DNA from 4 places in the Streptococcus sp. SCPM-O-B-23252 (M501) genome. Region 1 is predicted to be linked to each of the others. Evidence: predicted binding sites of a transcription regulator. Region 1 holds the regulator's gene; each other region holds the start of a gene.

Region 1 (4,683 bases):
TGGAACGTGACAAGATTCAAAGCGAATACGATGATCTCGTTGCTTTGATTGCTGATCTTGCTGATATTTTAGCCAAGCCAGAGCGTGTAGTTGCGATTATCAAGGAAGAATTGGACGAGGTCAAACGGAAGTTTGGAGATCCACGTCGGACAGAATTGATGGTAGGAGAAGTTCTATCACTAGAAGACGAAGATTTGATCGAAGAAAGCAATGTTTTGATTACTCTCTCTAACAAGGGTTACATCAAGCGATTGGATCAAGATGAATTTACTGCTCAAAAACGTGGGGGACGTGGTGTTCAAGGTACAGGGGTCAAAGATGATGACTTTGTCCGTGAATTGGTTTCTACCAGCACCCATGATCGTTTGCTCTTCTTTACCAATAAGGGACGGGTTTACCGTCTGAAAGGCTATGAAATCCCTGAATACGGCCGTACAGCTAAGGGGCTTCCAATTGTCAACTTGCTCAAGTTAGATGACGGAGAATCCATTCAGACCATTATTAACGTCGCTCAGGATCGTAGTGAAGACGCTTATCTCTTCTTTACAACCCGCTCAGGTTTGGTAAAACGGACCAGTGTAGCTGAGTTTGCCAATATTCGTCAAAATGGCTTGAAAGCTCTTAACCTCAAAGATGAGGATGAGCTGATCAATGTCTTCCTCACAGACGGAAATACGGACGTGATTATCGGGACTAAATTTGGTTATTCTGTCCGCTTCAAAGAGTCTGTTGTACGGAACATGGGGCGTTCTGCAACTGGGGTACGAGGTGTCAACCTTCGCCCAGGCGACCAAGTGGTCGGTGCAAGCGTGATTACAGATCAAGATGAAGTATTGATCATCACTGAAAAGGGATACGGTAAACGCACGCGTGCTGATGAGTATCCAACAAAAGGACGTGGTGGTAAAGGGATTAAAACTGCTAATGTGGCTGATAAAAATGGTCCTCTAGCCGGTCTCATGACTGTCAAAGGAGATGAGGATTTGATGATTATCACCAATACAGGTGTCATGATTCGTACCAGCGTCGCCAATATTTCTCAAACTGGACGTTCGACCATGGGTGTGAAAGTGATGCGTCTGGATCAAGATGCCCAAATCGTAACCTTTACAACGGTTCAAGCTGACGAAAAAGATGAGTCAGATACTGAAACTGAAAGTGAAGGGTAGGATAAAAAATGGCTTCAAGAAGAAAAAAGAAGAAAACAAGCTTACGCAATCGCTTGATTAATATCTTTGCTACCTTACTAATCCTTTTGTCTATTGCCTTGATCTTTAATGCTCCGATTCGGAACATGATCATGGTGTGGCATACCAATCAGTACCAGGTCAGCAAGGTATCGAAAAAGACCATAGATAAGAATAAAGATGCCAAGACTAGCTTTGATTTTAAAGAAGTCAAATCGCTTTCTACAGAATCTGTTATCAATGCCCAGTGGCAGGCGCAGAAGTTGCCTGTTATTGGGGGGATAGCAATTCCTGAGTTAAAGATGAACCTTCCGATTTTTAAAGGCTTAGATAATGTGGGACTCTATTATGGGGCAGGTACCATGAAAGAGGACCAGGTTATGGGGGAAAGGAATTACTCCTTGGCTAGTCACCATGTCTTTGGTTTGGCAGGGGCAAATGAAATGCTCTTTTCCCCGTTAGAACATGCCAAAGCTGGAATGAAAATCTATATCACTGATAAGGAAAAGGTGTATACCTATGTCATCAATTCTGTTGAGACAGTGACACCAGATCGGGTCGATGTCATTGCAGATCGTGAAGGGGTTAATGAAATCACCTTAGTGACTTGTGAGGATGCTGCAGCAACTTATCGTACGATTGTAAAAGGTACTTTGGAAACTTCAGTAGATTACTCAAAAGCACCAAAAGATATACTGGAAGCTTTCACAAAATCTTATAATCAAATGCAATTATAATCAACTTAAAAAGAGGTCTTTGACCTCTTTTTTGAATGTAGACAAATTGTTATTATACATAAAACAGCTGGAGTATTTTCAAAAAATGAATTTTATTTTTAGTCATTTAAGAAGAAGAAAGACTTTCCGCTGTGAGAAAAGTGCCTGAAACACTGTTAATTCAGGCACTCGGAATTATTGAGACCTTAGACTCAATAATTAGTCATGGAACTTCTACGAAGTTCGCTGACGTCCGTACTCACCTAAGGAAAGTTTTTTTAATTACTTTGTTTTCAATCTGTAAAGAGGTCTTTGACCTCTTTTTTCTGTTAATTTTCTGCCAACTTGTAAGAGGATAGTCATGAAATGTTACCTGACTGACATATTTTTGCATGCTTTCTATTTTATAATAGAAGAGTGATAGAAAGAAGTTTGGAGGAACTGAATGCTCACAGAAGATATCTATACTTTGTTAAGAAACTTCTATGGCTTACTGGTCAATGATTTCCCCAAAACAGGCCTTATTACCAAGGGAATCTACGAAGTTGAACAGGTCTTCAAAACCATTGAAAACCTTCCTAATGATCAAGAACACTTAATTCGATATGAAATTCGTCAATTCCTTGCGTCTTTGGAACAAGTACAAGAATGCTATAGAATTAACTTCTCAAATGAAGAAACTCGAATTCTTGAAAACCTAAGAGAAGTAGTTTGTCCAATTTAATTTTTACAGAATCGTCCTTTTTCCTCCTCAATTGCGAATTATTAATTGAGGAGGTTTTTTATGTATCATATTGTATTTCAAGAATCAGGTCTCTTACCTAGAGAACGCTTGCTAACAGAAGGACCCGATAAGCTCAGTCATCAAGAATTGCTGTCCATCTTATTACGGACGGGGAACAAAAATAAACCAGTCTACGAGATCGCTCAAGACCTGTTGGCCTCACTAAAGAGTTTAAAAGAACTGGCTAGTATGAGTTTTCAGGAGTTACAGGAAGTTCCAGGAATTGGGAAAGTTAAAGCCATTGAGCTGTTAGCTGCTATTGAATTAGGGAAACGAATACAGACTTCTGAAGTGATTGAAACGGAACAAATCATGAGTAGTCAGAAGCTGGCAAAAATGATGCAGCAAAAAATAGGCCATGAGAAACAGGAGCATTTACTGGCCCTGTATCTGAATACCCAAAATCAAATTATCCATCAGCAAGTGATTTTTATCGGAACAGTTAATCGTAGTATTGCAGAACCGAGAGAAATCTTGCACTATGCCATCAAGCATATGGCGACATCTTTAATCTTGGTTCACAACCACCCTTCTGGAATCATTCATCCCAGCAAAAATGATGATGGTGTCACCCAACAAATGATTGAAGCCTGTAATTGTCTAGGAATTGTTTTCCTGGACCATCTGATTGTCTCAACTGATGATTATTATAGCTACCGGGAAGAAACAGATTTATTGGTATAAAAAAAGAGAGTGGGACAGAAATCGGTAATTCGTTAGAATTCGATTTCGTCGTCCCACCTCCGCACAGTTGAGTAGGGCTGTAAAAGCTGATGAAATCAGCGTAGTAGATCCCACTCAACCACTGCGTCTTGCTCGATCATCCAAAGACAATTGAGAGGCTAGGACTTTTGTCCCAGCCTCTTTGCTTATCATGAATTTTTGCGCATAAAGTAGAGAAGGGTTTGCAATTCACTGGTTAGATCGACATATTGGACTACCACATCTTTTGGAACTGTTAGGTGTACTGGAGAAAAGCTAAGGATTCCCTTGATACCAGCTTCAACCAGTAAATCTGCAACTTCTTGAGATTTTACACTTGGAACGGTTAAAATGGCTGTTTGAATCTCTTGTCCCTCAAGTTTTTCTTTTAGTGTGGAGATGCCGTAAATCGGAATACCATCTTTACTTTTAGTGCCGACTAACTTATGATCATCCGTATCAAATGCCATGACAATTTTCATTTTGTTTCGCTCATGGAAGCGATAGTGAAGAAGGGCACTCCCCATATTTCCAATCCCGACGATAGCAACATTGGTGATGGAGTTATCATTCAAGAGATCAGCAAAGAAATTCATTAACTTTTTGACATCATAACCAAAACCACGTCGTCCTAGCTCTCCAAAGTAGGAGAAGTCACGACGAACAGTTGCGGAATCAATCCCGATGGCTTCAGCGATTTGTTTTGAATTTGCTCGCTCAATTTTCTCTGCATTAAAGCGTTTGAAAATGCGGTAATACAAGGAGAGTCGTTTAGCAGTAGCACGAGGAATTGGATTAGTCTTATCTTGTTTCACAATATCACAACCTTTCAAATCTATTGTATAAAAAGTTTGTGAAAAAAGCAACTATCTTATACTAAAAAAACACCAAAAAGGTGTTTTCATTGTTAATTGGAATTTCTTAAACTCTGATCAAACTGAATCAGATAGCGATAAAAGTCACCGATTTTTCCAGTGAAAGGTAAGGGATGCTCCTTGTAGGTAACAGAAACAACCTGATAGGAATCTGGAATGGTCACACAGCCTGAGAAGGCTAATAGACAGTGATCGATGTTATCGTAGCTAACCTGACGTTCTTTTTGGTATGCATCCAAATAGGTGAGGACTACAGGACCATTGGTCATTAGTTTTCAATCCTTTCAAAAATTTCACGTTCAACTAAACTGTCCATGAGGAAGTAGAATTTTTGTTGGATAATTTTGTTTTCTGGATTTTTAAAAATATTTACCAAACGAAGGCCTGACTTGTCAGTAATGTTAATTTTAAATCCTGTT
Region 2 (4,683 bases), on a different contig from region 1:
ATGGGGTTTATCTCTTCCACTGGCCATTTTACATCATCTTTTCTCAATTAATGACCAATGGATGGGCTTCTCTACTAACAGCGCTTGTATCATTTAGTCTTGCTGCCTTGAGTTTCTATATTATTGAACCAACCTTAGCTGGACGTGAACCGAAGATTTTTGGAATCTCGATGGATCTCAGAAGTTTCACGAAACCACTCTTTTACAGCGCGATTCCCTTGACCTTGCTCATGTTTGGGATTGCACTCTTTGCGCCACGCGTCGGAGCCTTTGATGAAAATCTGATTACCGAAGGGCTTCGTCAATCCGACAGCAAGATGCAGATCACGCGTGCCCAAGTTGACAATGCTTCAGCGACTTCCTACAATGTATCAGATGGCGTGACCATGATCGGAGATTCTGTAAACCTCCGGGCATCAGATTATCTGAAACAAGTTCTGCCAGATATCCAACTAGATGCTTTGGTGAGTCGCAATCTGGACTCAGGCTTAAAGGTATATGAAACGGATATTGCCAATAGAGTCTTGCTCAAGAACGTGGTGATCGCACTTGGAACTAACTCTTCTAATAATTATCAAGAATTGTTGGATAAGTTTGTTCAAGAACTACCAAAAGGACATCGCTTAATCTTTGTGACCCCATATGATGGACGTGAAGCAAATGATAGCAAGAGCGTCACCGTTCAGACTCGAAAGTATGAGCTAGAGTTAGCTAAAAAATACGATTATGTCTATGTAGCGGACTGGCATCAAGTTGCTGTCGAAAATCCAGCTATCTGGGCTGGAACGGATAGTGTCCACTTTGGTTTAGAATCAGATGGCTCCATCGATGTTGGGGGAAATCTATACGCTAACGTCGTAAAAGAAGCAGTTGATCAAGCAAATCGGGGGCCAGTTAAGCCGTAAAAATTACTAAACGACTTAAGCAATTTTCACTTGAAGAAAATTGCTTTTTTTAGTAAAATTAAGAAAACGCTTACAAAAAATGCGTGAAAATATTTGTTTGTGAAATTGAAGTGCTTTCTCAAAAAAATTCTTCAATTTTTTCTTGAAAATACTCCTGTATAGAAGGAGAAGGAGGATTCATGATAAAAAGTTAAAAAAATCTTTGTGAAACTATTTACAAATTTTCTAAAATAGAGTACAATAATATTGTGAAAAAATTAACAAATCGAAATTTCTTACACTATTCTTGAAAGTTTCTGAAAACAGGAAAAAGTTCCGGAAAAGGATAAGGGTTTCAAACATTGGAGGAAAGCATCAAATGGCTGATAAAAAAACTCAATCACCTGAAGAAAAGAAACTCGCTGCTGAAAAACATGTAGACGAGTTGGTGCAAAAAGCGCTCGTAGCGCTTGAAGAAATGCGCAAATTGGATCAGGAGCAAGTAGACTACATTGTGGCGAAAGCATCTGTAGCTGCTCTTGACGCTCACGGTGAGCTCGCTCTTCATGCCTATGAAGAAACTGGTCGTGGAGTCTTTGAAGACAAGGCGACTAAGAACTTGTTCGCTTGTGAGCACGTTGTAAACAACATGCGTCACACCAAGACAGTTGGTGTCATTCAAGAAGATGATGTCACTGGTTTGACCTTGATTGCTGAGCCAGTCGGAGTAGTCTGCGGGATCACACCTACAACCAACCCAACTTCAACAGCAATCTTTAAAGCATTGATTTCCTTGAAGACACGGAACCCTATCGTCTTTGCTTTCCACCCATCAGCGCAAGAATCATCTGCTCATGCGGCACAAATCGTCCGCGATGCAGCGATTAAAGCAGGAGCTCCTGAAAACTGTGTGCAATGGATCACGCAACCATCTATGGAAGCAACCAGTGCCCTTATGAACCACGAAGGGATTGCGACTATCCTTGCAACAGGTGGTAACGCAATGGTGAAAGCTGCCTATTCTTGCGGTAAACCAGCTCTTGGGGTCGGTGCCGGAAACGTTCCTGCTTATGTCGAAAAATCAGCTAACATCCGCCAAGCTGCACACGATATCGTCATGTCTAAATCATTTGACAATGGTATGGTCTGTGCGTCTGAACAAGCGGTCATCATCGATAAAGAAATCTACGATGAGTTTGTTGAAGAATTCAAATCTTACCACACTTACTTCGTCAACAAAAAAGAAAAAGCCCTTCTTGAAGAGTTCTGCTTTGGTGTAAAAGCTAACAGCAAAAACTGTGCGGGTGCGAAATTGAATGCGGACATCGTTGGGAAACCAGCAGCATGGATCGCTGAACAAGCTGGCTTCTCAGTTCCAGAAGGAACCAATATCCTTGCGGCAGAATGTAAAGAAGTTGGCGAAAAAGAGCCTTTGACTCGTGAAAAATTGTCACCAGTCATCGCTGTCTTGAAATCTGAAAGCCGTGAAGACGGAATTAACAAAGCTCGTCAAATGGTTGAATTCAACGGTCTTGGTCACTCAGCTGCCATCCATACAGCTGACGAAGAATTGACCAAAGAATTTGGTAAAGCAGTTAAAGCCATTCGTGTGATCTGCAACTCTCCTTCGACTTTCGGTGGTATCGGGGATGTTTACAATGCCTTCTTGCCATCATTGACACTTGGATGTGGTTCTTACGGACGTAACTCTGTTGGGGACAACGTTAGTGCCATCAACCTCTTGAATATCAAAAAAGTCGGACGCCGGAGAAATAACATGCAATGGATGAAACTTCCTTCAAAAACATACTTTGAACGTGATTCAATTGAATACCTACAAAAATGTCGTGACGTTGAACGTGTCATGATCGTTACAGACCACGCTATGGTAGAGCTTGGTTTCCTTGATCGTATCATCGAACAGCTTGACCTTCGTCGCAACAAGGTAGTTTACCAAATCTTTGCAGACGTTGAACCAGATCCAGATATCACAACTGTTGAACGTGGTACAGAGATCATGCGTGCCTTCAAACCAGATACTATCGTCGCTCTCGGCGGTGGATCTCCAATGGATGCGGCTAAAGTAATGTGGCTCTTCTATGAACAACCAGAAGTGGACTTCCGTGACCTTGTACAAAAATTCATGGATATCCGTAAACGTGCCTTCAAATTCCCATTGCTTGGTAAGAAAACTAAATTCATCGCGATCCCAACAACATCTGGTACAGGATCTGAAGTAACTCCATTTGCCGTTATCTCTGATAAAGCAAACAACCGTAAATACCCAATCGCAGACTACTCATTGACTCCAACGGTTGCCATTGTAGACCCTGCCTTGGTATTGACAGTTCCTGGATCTGTTGCGGCTGATACTGGTATGGACGTATTGACTCACGCGACTGAAGCTTACGTATCACAAATGGCTAGCGACTACACTGATGGTCTTGCTCTTCAAGCCATCAAACTTGTCTTTGAAAACTTGGAAAGCTCAGTGAAGAATGCAGACTTCCATTCACGCGAAAAGATGCACAATGCGTCAACGATCGCAGGTATGGCCTTCGCCAATGCCTTCCTCGGTATTTCTCACTCAATGGCCCACAAGATCGGTGCGCAATTCCACACCATTCACGGACGGACCAATGCGATCTTACTTCCATACGTTATCCGTTACAACGGTACACGTCCAGCCAAGACAGCTACATGGCCTAAGTACAACTACTACCGTGCAGATGAAAAATACCAAGATATCGCTCGTATGTTAGGACTTCCATGCTCTACACCAGAAGAAGCCGTTGATGCTTACGCAAAAGCTGTGTACGAACTTGGTGAACGCTGTGGTATTGAAATGAACTTCAAAGCACAAGGGGTTGATGAAAAAGAATGGAAGAAACATTCTCGTGAATTGGCCTTCCTTGCTTACGAAGATCAATGTTCACCAGCTAACCCACGTCTTCCAATGGTAGACCATATGCAAGAAATCATCGAAGATGCTTACTATGGTTACAAGGAACGTCCAGGACGTCGTAAATAAGACGCCAAGGAACAACTGATGTTTATCAGCTACCCCCACTCGAAAGAGCGGGGGATTTTTGCTATTTGGGTCCAAAACTCGTTTTTTCATAAAAAATTAGACTTTTTTTCAGAAATTGTGTTATTTTTATAGCATTCCGAGCTATTTTATGTTACCCTATAGTGTGTGAATCTGCTTGTAGCTGAAGGGTTAGGATCCTTTTTCAGTTATAGGAAACGAAAAAACAAATCCAAGAAAGGAGGCCATCTCAAATGGAGTTAGAAGGTGAAGTGCAAGATCAGGCCCAGAAAATTATTGAAATGCCCCAACGAGATCGGGCAACGTCCGCTTCAGAAAATCAGCCATCATCTGCTTCGGTGGTCTCCATGTATGGGCAGGAAAGGCCCAGCATTCCGAGTCTCCATCAGCAATTGGCAGGAGCATCTGGTACCCAGACCATTCAATTGCGGGAGGAATTGGTACTGGCAGTAGCGCAAAATGCTTCAGCGCAAGCGACGGTCTTTGAGGCCGAGCTCAAAGATCAGCTAGAAGTGGCCAAGGAGACGGTTTCCCATAAGGTTGCTGAGGTGTCTCAAATGGCCCACAGCATGGCCCAATTTTTAACAGACGCAGAAGTGGAGCAACTATTAGGAGAGTTCTCCATGGATACTTGCTGGGACCAAGCGGTCGAGGCGGAAAACCTGGCCCAAGCAAAGGTCTACTCGACACGTCTGTCAGATTTGGCAGGCCAACTGGAAGCTGCATCAGCCCAATTGGTGGACTTGGATA
Region 3 (4,683 bases), on a different contig from region 1:
GTACGGACGATCATGGTCAAGAAAAGACCAGCAACTGCAAGTGGAATAGCTACACCTTGAGCCACAGCGATTCCTTTAGAGCTAAAGTCACCACCAAGAACCAAGATAATCGCAGCAGCAACTGACGCAAGAGCAGCATCGGGTGCAACTGCGGCACCAATGTTGGCCCAGCCAAGTGCAAGTAATTGAAGGGAACCACCAAGCATAACACCGGCAGTCAAGTTACCTGTTACCAAACCGATTAAGGTACAAGCAACAAGTGGTTGGTGGAATTGGAATTGGTCAAGGATACCTTCAAGACCTGCTAAGAAGGCAACAACGACCACTAATACCATAGAAATAATAGACATGTTTAAAATCCTTTCGTAAGTAATCGGTTATTGAACGTTAGCTTTGTTAATTAAGTCAAACAAATCTTTCTTAGAGTCATTTGGTACTTTACGGACATCAAATTCCACTCCAAGATCACGCATTTTTTCAAATGTAGCCACATCCTCTTTGTCCATTGACAAGACATTGTTAACCATGGTTTTACCAGTTGAGTGGGCCATTGAACCAACGTTCAAGGTTTTAATCGGAACACCACCCTCGATGGCACGAAGGGCATCTTGAGGTGTTTCAAACAAGATCAAAGCATGTGTTTCACCAAAGCGTGGATCTTTTGCAACGTCGATCAATTTTTGAATTGGGACAACGTTTGCTTTCACACCATTCGGTGCTGCTTGCTTGATCAACTCTTTACGGAGCTCATCTTTGGCAACTGAGTCTGAAGCTACGATGATTCGATCCGCTTTTGAATCAGGTGTCCAAGCAGTTGCGACTTGTCCGTGAAGTAGACGAGTATCTAAGCGGGCAAGATTAATCTTGAGTTTTCCATCACCGATTACTGTTCCTTCTGGAATAGCGGCTTGGGCAACAGGAGCAGCTGAAGCAGTGCTTGCTTCTTCGACTGGATTCAATTCTTCTGGAAGAGCTTTGATTCCATCTTTAGATTCTTTGATGATGTTTGCAGCAACTTGATCAACACCAGCAGTTGCATCCATCAAACGTTCAGTATAAGCTTGAATCAACATCGGAAGGTTCAATCCTGTGATGATCGCAAATTTACGATCTGGATTTTCACCCATAACGCGACTCGCTTGGTTAAATGGAGAACCACTCCAAAGGTCAGCCAAAACCAAGATTTCATCTTCTGCATCAAATGCGGCAACAGCAGCATTGAATTTAGCATAGAGATCATCTGGGCCTTCACTTGGCATGAACGTAACCACTTGAACTTTCTCTTGATCCCCAAAGATCATCGAGCCGGATTGGTGGATTCCAGCTGCAAATTCACCGTGGCTAGCAATAATGATACCAATACTCATTATTGACATTCCTCCTTATAAAATTTGTTTGACTTTCAGTTTAAGAAAACTTTAAGCTTATCTATTATAAAACGTTTTCATAATAAAGTCAATTTTTCAATACTAAATTAAAGGAAAAAGAGAGTCTTTAACATATTAAATTGTTAACATCTGAGGTCGCTTGCTAGCAGACTTATTTGGCTATAAAATTCGAAAATCCTTTGGAATTCCTTGACAAGAGGGGAACGAAGGGGATTCTATGTTTCTGAAAAGAGTAGTAGTAGGATCTAATAGGTAAAATAAAAATATAGCAACCCCTTGCAGGTCCTGTTTGTGAGAAACTAAAAAAGACCAGCCTATTTGGGCTGGTCTAATAGGTTGAGTTGATTAGTTGGTGAAGTCAAGTACCATACGTCCTTGAATGGTTCCGGCTTCCATTTCGTCAAAGACTTTGACAGCATCTTCTACTGGACGCTTTTGAACAACTGGAACGACCAAGCCTTCTGCACCAAATTGGAAGGCTTCTTCCAAATCTTTACGAGTTCCTACAAGAGAACCGATGACTTGGATACCATCTAATACTGTTTTCACAATGCTGAGGTCCATCATTTCAGAAGGAAGACCAACTGCGATCACGCGGCCACCTGCACGAACAGAATCTACTGCTTGGTTGAAAGCTACTTTAGAAACAGCTGTTACGACAGCAGAGTGAGCTCCACCATTTGTTTTTTCTTTGATCAATCCTGGGACATCTTCGACTTCGTAACCGTTGATGACAAAGTCTGCACCAACTTCTTTTGCCAATTCGAGTTTATCATTGTTGATATCAACAGCGATGACATGAGCGTTGAAGACTTTCTTAGCATATTGAACAGCCAAGTTTCCTAGTCCACCAGCTCCATAGATAACGATCCATTGTCCTGGTTCAGCTTTGGCTTCTTTGATAGCTTTGTAGGTTGTAACACCGGCACAGGTAATAGAAGAAGCTTGAGCTGGATCTAATCCCTCTGGTACTTTTACTGCGTAGTCTGCAGTTACGATACATTGTTCAGCCATTCCTCCATCAACAGAGTAACCAGCATTTTTTACAGTACGGCAAAGAGTTTCGCGACCAGTTGTACAGTATTCACAAGTACCACATCCTTCGAAGAACCAAGCAACACTGACACGGTCACCAACTTTTAAACTTGTCACATCTGGAGCAAGTTCTTTAACAATCCCGATTCCTTCATGTCCAAGAACACGGCCTGGAACTTTACCGAAGTCTCCGTGAGCAACGTGCAAGTCAGTGTGGCAGACACCACAGTATTCGATTTGAACAAGAGCTTCCCCTGTTTCTAATGGGCGCATCTCCTTGTTTGCAACGATTTCAACACCGGTACCTTCTGGATTTACAACAACAGCTTTCATAGTTTTCCTCCTCAAGAGCTTAGTTGAATTAGAGACGGTAATAAAACGAGAAGTAACATCACTTGAATCATTATCGTATGAAACGAGCTAGGCTCCTTTTTTATTTTTGTTATGTTAATTTTATCACAAACTTTATCAGTTAGCAAGCGTTTACATAGAAAATTTTCTGAAAATAAACTTAACCAGTTAAACTGTTTTCAGAAAAAGTCTCTATAAGGTTCCGTATGTTTGAGAAAACAAAAAGCTTGAATCCTTTCTTGTAAAAGGTGATTCAAGCGCTTCTCTATTTATAGGAAGAGTTTTTCTAGTTGACGAGCAACGCCGTCCTGATCATTTGTATACTCGGTTTGTTTATCGGCATAGGGGAGGAGAACAGGATTGGCGTTTTTCATTGCAAAACCAGTTCCTGCGAAAGCCAACATGTCTGTATCATTTTGTTCGTCTCCAAAGGCGATAAGGTTTTTCCGATCAAGTCCGTAAGTCTTGAGGAGATAGTTGAGGGCAAAGGCCTTATTGACGCCTTTTGGAGCACATTCCAGAATGTTGAGGGGACCACCCCAGCTATTGATTTCTAGCTCGTGATGGTAGTAATCACGCATTTCTTCGGCTAAAGCATACTTATCTTCAGCGCGTGTTTGAAAGAGGATGGCGTTTGGGTTTTCGGTAACTTTATGAGCTTCGAATTTTGTTTTGGAGGAGATTTTAGAAACCCCAAATAAGGCGGGATCAATAGTATGGTGGTAGGTGTGGGTGACATAGAACTTATTGCGATACTCTCCAGCGATAAAGTCCGCCTGGATGTCATTTTCTCTCTCGACCATATCTAGGAGGTATTTTTTATCAAGGGTCATGGATAGTTCTTTTGACCATTTTTTATTTGGAATATGAGTGAGAGCGCCGTTAAAGTTAATCATGGGACTTTCCAATCCCAATTCCTTATAGATGTGATCTGCCATTCGATAGGGACGGCCAGTTGTAATAATGACCAGGTGACCTTGTTCACTGACTTTCTGGATGGTTTCAATCGTATAAGGCGATAATTTGCTCTCAGAATTTAATAAGGTGCCATCTAAATCGACAGCGATTAGTTTTTTATTCATAGGAAGATTCCTTTCATTTGTATGGTTTTTCTTACTCTAAATGAGGAGTATAGAAGTGCCATATTTTAAGAAGAATGCTACCATTATACCAGATAAACAGGAAAATTTCAGTTTTTCGAATAGTAAATGATGTGGCACAAAAGATTATCCAGATGAATCTCTTGTAAAAGTGAATGATATTTGATAAAATATTTGTATTGTTCGTGATTGAGTCGCGAGCAGATTTATTTTTTTTAAGGAGTTTATTGGAAAAATGGATAAGTTTTTCAAACTATCTGAACACGGAACGACGGTTCGTACAGAGGTATTAGCTGGTTTAACGACCTTCTTTGCCATGTCTTATATCTTATTTGTAAACCCTCAAATGCTCTCCCAAACAGGAATGCCAGCTCAAGGAGTATTTCTGGCAACCATTATTGGGTCAGTCGTTGGGACTCTTATGATGGCTTTCTACGCGAACCTGCCTTATGCCCAAGCACCAGGAATGGGCTTGAATGCCTTCTTTACCTTTACAGTGGTATTTGGGATGGGCTATTCTTGGCAAGAAGCCTTGGGAATGGTCTTTATTTGTGGATTGATTTCCTTGGTTATCACATTAACTAATGTTCGGAAAATGATTATTGAGTCAATTCCAAATGCTTTGCGTTCAGCTATTTCAGCTGGTATCGGAATTTTCTTAGCCTATGTTGGAATTAAAAATGCTGGCTTGTTGAAGTTTTCGATTGATCCGCATACCTATACGGTGGCAGGAGAAGGGGCTGACAAAGCGAATGTAGCGATTACAGCAAATTCTGCAGCGGTCCCAGGACTTGTTAGTTTTAATAGTC
Region 4 (4,683 bases), 120 kb from region 1:
ACGAAAGCTGACAAAATACCAAGAGGAAAATGGAACAAGCATGAATCCATGATCAAGAAGAAGTTGGATTTTGATAAATCAGATACCTTTATCATCTTCTCATCCGTTAATAAAACGGGAGTAGAAGAAGCTTGGAACGCAATTTTTGATTTTAGTTTTTCGGAATAATTCGTATTATTACTAAGTTGTTATTTATTTGTTTGATTTATATCGATATTGTAATTAAAATGTAATATTCAACTCAACATTTTAAGGTTTTTCTGTGCTATAATCATCTTAAAGAGTTTTCATTAAAGCTTTAGGAGATTATCACATTGAAAAAAATACTAAATAAATCGAAATTGATTGGATCGTTAGTGGCTCTGGTTGCTGCAGGAACAGTAGCGGCAGCAATGAGCGAGCATGTAGGAAACGTCGGTGCTAACGATGAGGCTTATTCTCAATACGCAGATCCAACAGAAGCTTTCATCTCACAAATCGGTGAATCTGCTCGTCAGCTTGGTCAAGAAAATGATCTGTATGCATCAGTTATGATTGCTCAAGCTATCTTAGAAAGTGGATCAGGTCAATCTGGTTTGTCATCTTATCCACACTATAACCTTTTTGGTATTAAAGGAAGCTATGCAGGTCAATCAGCAGTGATGCAGACTTGGGAAGATGATGGTGCGGGGAATGCCTATACCATCAACGATGCTTTCCGTTCATACCCTAGCTACTATGAATCATTGCAAGACTACGTTGCAGTTTTGAAACAAGGTCATTTTGCTGGCGCTTGGAAGAGCAATACAAGTAGCTATCAGGATGCTACAGCTGCCTTAACGGGTGTCTATGCTACTGATACTAGTTACTATGCAAAATTGAACCATATCATCGAAACTTACAATCTTACTCAGTATGATTCACCTAGTGTGTATGGTGGCTATGAAGGTACTGTCTACAATCCTTATCGCCAACAATATACAACACAAGAAATCTTGAACCTGGATATCGCTTGGGCAAATCGTTTCTTGTAAGATATGAATTAAATTGAATTATAAGCAGACCTTTAAGGTCTGTTTTTTCTCTCCATCGTTTTAAATCGTTTCTTTATAGAACACATTATTTTTACTAATTTTTTCTGAAAACCTTTTCAGAAAGTCTATTCTATGATATAATGAAGAAGTTCACAAATTCAATATATAAGGAGATTCAGATGGGAGAATCAAATTTTGTTCTTAAGGTAGAAGCAGCATGTCAGAAGAAGGAAGAGCTATATACAGCTTCTAAAGCTCGGTATGCTGTCCGCTCTATGTTTGCGGGTGCATTTCTAACAATGAGTACAGCAGTTGGGATTGTAGGTGCAGATTTGCTCAATACCTTCTTGCCAGGTTCTGGTCGTTTCTTGTTCCCATTTATTTTTGCTTGGGGATTGGTTTATTTACTCTTCTTAAATAGTGAGTTAACGACTTCCAATATGATGTACCTGACAGCCGGTGTTTATTTAAAGAAAATTAATTGGAAGAAAGCTTTAGAAATTTTACTCTATTGTACGTTCTTTAATCTGGTTGGTGCCTTGTTCCTCGCATTTCTCTTCAGTCAGACAAGTGCTTTTGCAAATCTGAATCCAAAAGGCTTCCTTGGTTCGGTTGTAGAGATGAAGTTGCAACGTTCTAATCAATTGGTCTTCTTTGAAGGGGTTGTTGCCAATATCTTTGTTAATATAGCTATTTTGTCCTACTTATTCTTTAAAGATGAAACAGCGAAAGTTCTGATGGCTTTGTCAGCTATTTATATGTTTGTATTTCTTACCAATGAACACATCGCAGCGAACTTTGCTTCTTTCTCATTAGCTACTTTTAATTCTATTGCGAAAGATTTGCCTCACTTAGAGTTCTTCAATGTGCTTCGTCACTATGCTGTCACCTTTGTAGGTAACTGGGTAGGAGGAGGAGTGATTATGGGCTTGGCCTATGCATGGCTCAATCGTACTAAGACTATCTATAAAGATTAACTATTTTTAAAAAAAGTTTGCAAAATACTTGCATTCTTTTTTTTTATGTGATAAACTAAATAACGGTTTGAAAAAACTGCCTAAGACAGTAGGGGAGCTCGACTCATAAATATCCTACCGAGGACAAAACGTATCATGTAAAAAGAAGCGTATTGTACTTTCGTGTCTAGGTTTGGGCGCGTTTTTCTTTTGGAAAAATTCCCCAAGCAAAATAATTACGGAGGTGAACACACTAATGAGTGAAGCAATTATTGCTAAGAAAGCGGAACTAGTTGACGTAGTAGCTGAGAAAATGAAAGCTGCTGCATCAATCGTCGTTGTAGACGCTCGTGGTTTGACAGTTGAACAAGATACAGTTCTTCGTCGTGAGCTTCGTGGAAGCGAAGTTGAGTATAAAGTTATTAAAAACTCAATCTTACGTCGTGCAGCTGAAAAAGCTGGTCTTGAAGATCTTGCATCTGTGTTTGTTGGACCATCTGCAGTAGCATTTTCTAACGAAGATGTTATCGCACCAGCGAAAATCTTGAACGACTTTGCTAAAAACGCTGACGCACTTGAAATCAAAGGTGGTGCAATCGAAGGCGCTGTCGCATCTAAAGAAGAGATTCTTGCTCTTGCAACTCTTCCAAACCGCGAAGGACTTCTTTCTATGCTCCTTTCTGTACTTCAAGCGCCAGTGCGCAACGTTGCTCTTGCAGTCAAAGCGGTTGCAGACAACAAAGAAGACGCAGCTTAATCTTAAGCTACGCAGCGTAGCCTAGCTACAAAAAAATATAAATAAAAAATTTGAAACTTATTTGGAGGAAATAACAATGGCATTGAACATTGAAAACATTATTGCTGAAATTAAAGAAGCTTCAATCCTTGAATTGAACGACCTTGTAAAAGCTATCGAAGAAGAATTTGGTGTAACTGCAGCTGCTCCTGTAGCTGTTGCTGCAGCTGGTGCTGCTGACGCTGGTGCTGCTAAAGATTCATTCGACGTTGAATTGACATCTGCAGGCGACAAGAAAGTCGGCGTTATCAAAGTTGTACGTGAAATCACAGGTCTTGGTCTTAAAGAAGCTAAAGAACTTGTTGATGGAGCACCTGCACTTGTTAAAGAAGGTGTTGCTACAGCTGAAGCTGAAGAAATCAAAGCTAAATTGGAAGAAGCTGGAGCTTCAGTTACTCTTAAATAATAGAGTAACGTAAATTGAATGCGAAAGCATAGTATATTAAGGTTAAGAATTGCTTAAGGTGATTTAAATCTTAAATAGGGGAGTTATTCCCCACCAAATCCCCGCCAAGATCTAACTTGGCGGGGATTTTTTTTTACAACAAAATAGGCTATATAATTCCTTTATCAGTTTTACCTTATGCAGAAATTATAGTGCTTTCTTATAAATTTTAAAATGATTTTGGCATGCTCGACTATTTTATAACTGGTTAATAGAGATATAAAAACAGTTTATTCTCACCTTTCAAACCTATGGTCAATCCATTGTATTATGTTTCTGATCTATTAACCTTTACTCGGAGAAAATTCATTTAGAGATCAAGACAATTGTTTTAACTAGTGAGAAGAGTTGCTAACTAATTGCTTTGACATATAGAAGGAGACGGAACAAAATTATCCAACTAAACCAAAAGAAAATTGCCGATTCGGATAATCAGAATCTTAATATATTATTGAGTGAATATAAGCTTCTTTCTATCATGGTGGATAACAGTGCTTTATTTAATTACATGTTATACATTTTTTCTATGAAACACATCCACTATCTCTTTCACTTATGGCTATTGGTAAAGGGGGACAAATTAAAATCAAAGTAGATTGATTTGTAGATTGTTATTGAATGGGGTAAATAAAATGGAACTAAAGTAGGTCGTTTTTTCGAAATTATCATTTAAAATACTTCGATTATAAGTACTCAGAGAATTTATGCTTTGTGTATAACTACAAGTTGAATTTTAATCTTGATTAATAATTTGCTCATATATCCTGGAAATAGTTGACAAAATAGTTTGAGGGAGGATAAAATGTTTATAAGGTAAGTTATTTCGTTTATGTATACGTAAATAGCTTATCAATAAAAAAGGAGAAAATTATGAAACCAAAAGGGAAGTTAAATGTAGATGAACGTAGAAGAAAGTATAGTCTGAGGAAAGTTTCAGGAATAGGGGCGGTATGTGCTGTGATTGGGACTGTAGTTTTTTGCTCATTTCCTCTTAAAACAGTTTCTGCTGCTGAAAAAGATATAAGAGTAAACTATAAATATGTTACTACAGATGAGTTGACTGAAATAGAGAAAAAACTCATTGTAAACGAGTTACCAAAGGATCTTGTAGATGGGTCAGATTTGTTTGTTATCTATCGTAAAAATACTGTAAATAATGTTTTACCAAATACTGGAAGTAACATGTTGCCCATCGCTTCTGTTGTTGGAACAGGTCTATTGTTAGTTGCTTATATCATAAAGAGAATTGGTAAAGTAGATAAGAAGATTGTCAAGTGTATCTTTTCTATCTCTTTGGTTGGAGGAGCTTTGAGTGTGACAACTGTATCTGCTTTAACAATTGCTACTTTGTCCAACTATAACCATACCGAAATGATAAAAGCAGGTTTCATGCTTCCAGATGGCAAAGTAAATATTTCTGGATATCAATTTGTTGGTTATATTGATGGTAAAGATATAGATACAAATCAAGTG

Evidence for each region. The regulator Rex, encoded in region 1, represses fermentation and respiration genes when NADH is low (regulators of the CRP and FNR family bind a similar motif). The targets are predictions, from matches to a motif close to TTGTGAANTANTTCACAA.
Region 2: adhE (bifunctional acetaldehyde-CoA/alcohol dehydrogenase) is a predicted target of Rex. The motif match lies at 1,152-1,169, and genes of this name have one in related genera.
Region 3: adhP (alcohol dehydrogenase AdhP) is a predicted target of Rex. The motif match lies at 2,868-2,885, and genes of this name have one in related genera.
Region 4: AC3E6G_RS03655 (formate/nitrite transporter family protein) is a predicted target of Rex. The motif match lies at 1,152-1,169, and genes of this name have one in related genera.

What each region holds. Positions count from the first base shown of each region.
Region 1 covers NZ_JBYQGS010000001.1:871,748-876,430, reverse strand. Annotated here, with positions in the region: gene gyrA (DNA gyrase subunit A) at 1-1,169, shown strand, start outside; gene AC3E6G_RS04265 (class A sortase) at 1,178-1,924, shown strand; gene AC3E6G_RS04260 (porphobilinogen deaminase) at 2,349-2,627, shown strand; gene radC (RadC family protein) at 2,688-3,371, shown strand; gene AC3E6G_RS04250 (redox-sensing transcriptional repressor Rex) at 3,560-4,204, opposite strand; gene AC3E6G_RS04245 (DUF4649 family protein) at 4,297-4,533, opposite strand; gene AC3E6G_RS04240 (DUF1831 domain-containing protein) at 4,533-4,683, opposite strand, start outside.
Region 2 covers NZ_JBYQGS010000005.1:37,612-42,294, forward strand. Annotated here, with positions in the region: gene AC3E6G_RS08950 (acyltransferase family protein) at 1-905, shown strand, start outside; gene adhE (bifunctional acetaldehyde-CoA/alcohol dehydrogenase) at 1,264-3,915, shown strand; gene AC3E6G_RS08960 (hypothetical protein) at 4,167-4,683, shown strand, end outside.
Region 3 covers NZ_JBYQGS010000004.1:15,688-20,370, forward strand. Annotated here, with positions in the region: gene AC3E6G_RS08420 (PTS mannose/fructose/sorbose transporter subunit IIC) at 1-350, opposite strand, end outside; gene AC3E6G_RS08425 (PTS sugar transporter subunit IIB) at 378-1,367, opposite strand; gene adhP (alcohol dehydrogenase AdhP) at 1,734-2,756, opposite strand; gene AC3E6G_RS08435 (Cof-type HAD-IIB family hydrolase) at 3,044-3,856, opposite strand; gene AC3E6G_RS08440 (NCS2 family permease) at 4,110-4,683, shown strand, end outside.
Region 4 covers NZ_JBYQGS010000001.1:746,763-751,445, forward strand. Annotated here, with positions in the region: gene yihA (ribosome biogenesis GTP-binding protein YihA/YsxC) at 1-168, shown strand, start outside; gene AC3E6G_RS03650 (glucosaminidase domain-containing protein) at 315-1,013, shown strand; gene AC3E6G_RS03655 (formate/nitrite transporter family protein) at 1,193-1,990, shown strand; ribosomal protein L10 leader region at 2,052-2,187, shown strand; gene rplJ (50S ribosomal protein L10) at 2,226-2,726, shown strand; gene rplL (50S ribosomal protein L7/L12) at 2,803-3,171, shown strand; gene AC3E6G_RS03670 (G5 domain-containing protein) at 4,081-4,683, shown strand, end outside.